DNA from 2 places in the Paucilactobacillus salsurae genome. Region 1 is predicted to be linked to the other one. Evidence: a T-box and tRNA genes for the amino acid it is inferred to sense, from the RefSeq annotation. Region 1 holds a T-box; the other holds one or more tRNA genes.
The links. A T-box is a leader RNA that pairs with one kind of tRNA and senses whether it is charged. The one in region 1 lies ahead of tyrS (tyrosine--tRNA ligase), so its partner is inferred to be a tRNA-Tyr.
Positions count from the first base shown of each region.

Region 2: it has a tRNA-Tyr gene. The T-box ahead of tyrS (tyrosine--tRNA ligase) is inferred to sense a tRNA for this amino acid. The anticodon was not compared.

Region 1 is NZ_BAAHWX010000009.1:54,199-56,663, forward strand. It holds gene ACYVQZ_RS07840 (TMEM175 family protein) at 6-578, opposite strand; gene ACYVQZ_RS07845 (hypothetical protein) at 968-1,228, shown strand; T-box leader at 1,280-1,473, shown strand; gene tyrS (tyrosine--tRNA ligase) at 1,525-2,465, shown strand, end outside.
Region 2 is NZ_BAAHWX010000008.1:8,323-10,787, reverse strand. It holds gene proC (pyrroline-5-carboxylate reductase) at 1-547, opposite strand, end outside; tRNA gene ACYVQZ_RS07285 (tRNA-Gln) at 967-1,038, opposite strand; tRNA gene ACYVQZ_RS07280 (tRNA-Tyr) at 1,050-1,132, opposite strand; gene ACYVQZ_RS07275 (metallophosphoesterase) at 1,200-2,024, opposite strand; gene ACYVQZ_RS07270 (peptide MFS transporter) at 2,117-2,465, opposite strand, start outside.

The DNA.
Region 1 (2,465 bases):
GATGATTACTTCCTTTCGTGTTCTTTGAAATAGTTCTCAACATTCTTATAAGGAATAACCCAAATCAGGGTAACTAAAAAACAGCCAATCAAACCAAACGGTGGAAACATCAAAGTGATTAAAAAGGTTAAACATGACCAACCAAACGTAAAGGTGTCTTTTTTGCCTAATGCACCAGCAATTTTAGGATTGCTTTTGACAATGCAGTAGCGCAAAATCATCCAAGAAAAGCTGTAAAGCATATATAAGGAGACATACAGCAGTTCCGCAAATTCAGATCCCCAATGTTTATCCACAGTAGCTGTGACAAACGGAAATAATGAGACCCAAAATAATAAGTTCGTATTGGCCCATAAAATGCCACCAGTGATTTTTTCAGTAACTTGAAACATGTGGTGATGGTTGTTCCAAGTCACGGCTAAAATAAAAAAGCTAAATAAATACGATAGAAGTTGTGTACGAATATCCCACAAGCCTTTTAATGAAAGATCAGATAATGGCTGTAGTTCTAAAACTAAAATGGTCATGATAATGGCAATTACCGCATCGGTAAATGCCTCCAAGCGCCCTTTTGACATAAGAATCTCCTTTATATAGAACAAACGTTATGTTTATTATATTTTTTTTGCTGTTCAAAGTGCAAATTTTTTGTGTTTTGCCGAAATTTAATTAATTTTATTTTTGCCTATAAGGTGATAGGTAGACGTATACTTAAAGGCCTGAACTAAATTTGAAATTAATGATGTTTAATAATCTCTTAGTCTTTTAATAACAGGATTAATGGCAACTTAACAAGTGCATAGTGACAACGATTGAATTGAGAATTAAAAATTTGATGAATAGCATTAGTTTATAGTAAAATTGATGAGAATCATTATTTAATGCTAATTTATTCACAGAATATTCACACCTTAGTTTTAATATGCTAAGTATAGAAAGCGCATACAGAAAAACGAGGTGACTAAACATGTGGTTAGAAACAGAATACAATTATCATCGCTTCAACGTAACTTGTGGTACATGTCCAATGGTCGAAAATGGATTCTGCGGACAAGTGATCAAAGAATACGTCAACACATATTTAATCGAACTAGATATGAGAACCATTAATCCACTCGATCGAAAGTCGCTGATGCAAATTAAAGATTTTAATGGTCGAGTGGTTATTGCTAAGAAATACGTCCACGCAGTTGGCCAGATTGAGAAAGTCGAAGAAGTCGCGCAATAAACGATAAATCAAATTGACTTTTGACATCAAGCAGGCTAAAATCAATTCATAATAAAAGTGATGAAATAATATAGTAGAAATTGGTGTGGACATTCAGAAAAATCAGCGGGGCTGTAAGCTGATTCAAGACTAATTTTGAATTACAATTATGGAGCTTTAAATAATCGGATCGTTGCGTTATAAACGGAGAGTGAAAAACAATTGTTTTTAATTCAAGGTGGTAACGCGGAAATTTCGTCCCTGACTTCAAGTTGAAGTCGGGGATTTTTTATTGGTCCGTAATCTAGGAGGAAGTTATGAATATTATTGACGAACTGAAGTGGCGGGGTGCGTTGAATCAAACGACAGACGAACAACAGTTAAAGGAATTGACAACGGAAAAAAAGATTGGCTTATACTGTGGAGTTGATCCAACGGGTGATTCATTGCATATTGGTCATTTAATTCCATTCATGATGTTAAAACGATTCCAGCTACAAGGACATCATCCAGTAATCGTCATCGGTGGAGGAACTGGAGCAATTGGGGATCCATCTGGTAAAAATTCTGAACGTGTTTTACAAACAATGGAACAAGTTCAACACAATAAAGCGTCTTTAACAGCGCAAATGGAAAAATTATTTGGAACAGATAACTTTACGATCGTTGATAACTTTGACTGGTTATCCAAACTATCATTGTTAGATTTTTTGCGCGACTACGGTAAGTTATTTAATGTCAATACAATGTTGAATAAAGAAGTGGTTTCAAGTCGTTTGGAAGTCGGAATTTCATTTACTGAATTCACATATCAAATTTTACAATCAATCGATTTCCTTCATCTCTATCAACATGAAGATGTTCAATTGCAAATTGGTGGTGCTGATCAATGGGGTAACATTACTGCCGGAATTGATTTGATTCATAAAATAGAAGGTTCAGAAGCAGTTGCTCATGCATTGACGATCCCGTTGATGCTAAAAGCAGATGGAACCAAATTTGGTAAGACAGCTGGTGGTGCAGTTTGGCTGGATCCAGAAAAAACAACCCCTTACGAATTTTACCAATTCTGGTTAAACCAGGATGATCGCGATGTTGTGAAATATTTAAAGTACTTCACTTTTCTAGATGAACAAGAAATTGATGATCTTGCTAAATTAGTTGAAACACAACCAGAAAAACGCGAAGCCCAAAAACGCTTAGCTCAAGAAGTGACTGAATTCGTGCATGGTAAAGAAGCAGTAGTTGAAGCAGAACA
Region 2 (2,465 bases), on a different contig from region 1:
CAATGAAGAAATCGACATACGCTGGTGAACTACCTGCCAACGCACTGAAAATGCCAAAATCTTTTTGATCTAACCAATCAACTGCACCAATTTTTTCAAAAATGGCTGCGGCCTGTTTTTGCTTGTCTCCAGTAAGCTGTTCATTCGCTGCTAGTGCAGTCATGCCTGCATTAATTTCAACATTGATATTTGGCAAGGCCCGTAAAATTGGTAAATTATATCCAGCCAATTCTTCTAGTCTTGATAAATTCAAACCACCAACAATTGAAATTAGTGTTTTGGTTTGTGGTTCTAAATGATCAGCCACTTCACCAAGTACTTCTTTAACTTTATCTGGTGTCACGGCTAAAATAATGAAATCTGATTGATCAACCAATTGTTGATTGGACGCCATTGCTGTTAATTGATATTGTTTGGCAAAATTTTCATAATTTTGTGCGTGTGCACTGTGCACTAAAATATTTTCGGCTGCTACCCTGTCGGTATTTAATAGTCCTTTGATAATGGCTTTGGCCATTGCACCAACACCGATAAATCCAATTTTCATCATTGATCATTCCTTCGCAGTTTAATATCTCTTATTTTACCATGCATTCGCTGCTTGTGTGTATTTTGATGATATAAAACTATGACAAATGAATTCAGCACAAAAACATTTCTATTATGTTTGCCCTTTTGTCACAAAAACATTGCAGAAAGTACAATACCAGATAATTTAAAATTTAAAAATTCGAATTATATTAACTAAAAACGCACTCTTCAAAATTTAGAAAAGTACGTTCAGCAACTTCACCACGGGTATCTATTTAATTATGTGGTTAAATTAAATATTAATTTAAAAAAAACGATTCCATGGACAGCCTAGTTATTCGCAAATAGTATAAACTGTAAAAAAAAAAAAGAATCGCTACAATTCTTTGATAACAAAGAGATTAGCGATTCCGCAAAGCATATAAAACCTCAAAATTGGGCTAGCTGGGATCGAACCAGCGCATGACGGGATCAAAACCCGTTGCCTTACCGCTTGGCTATAGCCCAAAAATAAAAAATGGAGGGGAGTGGATTCGAACCACCGAACCCGAAGGAGTGGATTTACAGTCCACCGCGTTTAGCCAGACTTCGCTACCCCTCCGAAATAATCAACTATTATATGATACCGAATCTGTTGAGAAAGTGCAAGAGGATTTTTGAATTTTCTCTCAATTTAACGTGATTATTTGCAAGCGACTTTTCCACTGTTCAATAAAGGTTTGTTTTTGCCACTCATTTACGTGTTGACGATGATAGCCCACTGCTTGATCATAGTACCAACTTTCATTAATTAACTGCGGCTCTGGGTGAATGTGTAGGTGACCAAACAAGACCTTTTGTACGTGATACCGATCAATGAGCTCCTGCATTTTCCGACTACCCAGCATGGCATTAGCCATATTCCACATTCTTTCATCCGGTTTGTCGATAATATAGTTCTGCGTCGGCACAAAATGTGTCATCAACATCATCTTTTTTTGTGCTTGCTGTGCTTGTTGAAATTGCGATTCTACTTGATGCAAAACAATGGCCATTCGCTGTTGATCATCCATTGGCTGTTTAATCATTCTATCCACCCAAAAAGCGTGTTTCCAAGTTTCTATTTGTGCAATGGTCGTTTGGCTCATATCGGCGAAGGAATAATCATACCAACCGTTATTGCCAATAATTCGCCATTGTGTACCAGGCACATCAACATAACGGTTATTCAAATAGTGTTGATCACTTAAATGTTCTAATTCATCATATGAAATACCTTTCAACATATCATGATTACCAGCAATATAATAAACCTTGGTTTTAGGCGACAATTGGGCCGCTAATTTTTCGACATAGTTAAATGTTTGCTGAAAATCATTAAATAGGTCACCAGCAATTAGGTAATAATCAATCTCTTTTTCGGCCAAAATGACAGCTTGTCTTTTTAATAGGTCATCACTGTTTAGTTTGTTAATGTCAAAGTGATTATCACTTGTCATTGCCACTTTTACCATTACTCTGCCTCCGCGTGCTTTCTTCGTTTAAAAGATACCATAAAAAAACAGGTGGTCACAACTGTGACTACCTGTTGATGTAAAACTATTTTTTAATCGACACCATCCATTAAACGGTGAATTGGTTTTACTAAGAATACTAATAAAATACCAAATGCGACACTCACTAATCCAACAATCAAGAAGTAAGCAACTTCAGTGTTAGCTGAATAGAGTTTAACGATTTGAGCGTTGACAGCTTGACCAGCAGCATCAGCTAGGAACCACATACTCATCATTTGTGATTGGAAAGCTTTTGGTGCTAGCTTGGTTGTAACTGAGAGGCCAATTGGTGAAATCAACATTTCGGCAATTTCAACGATAAACCATGAGCCGATTAACCACCATGGGCTGACACGACCACTGGTTGTGCCATTAATAATTCCTGGTAATGCCATAAAG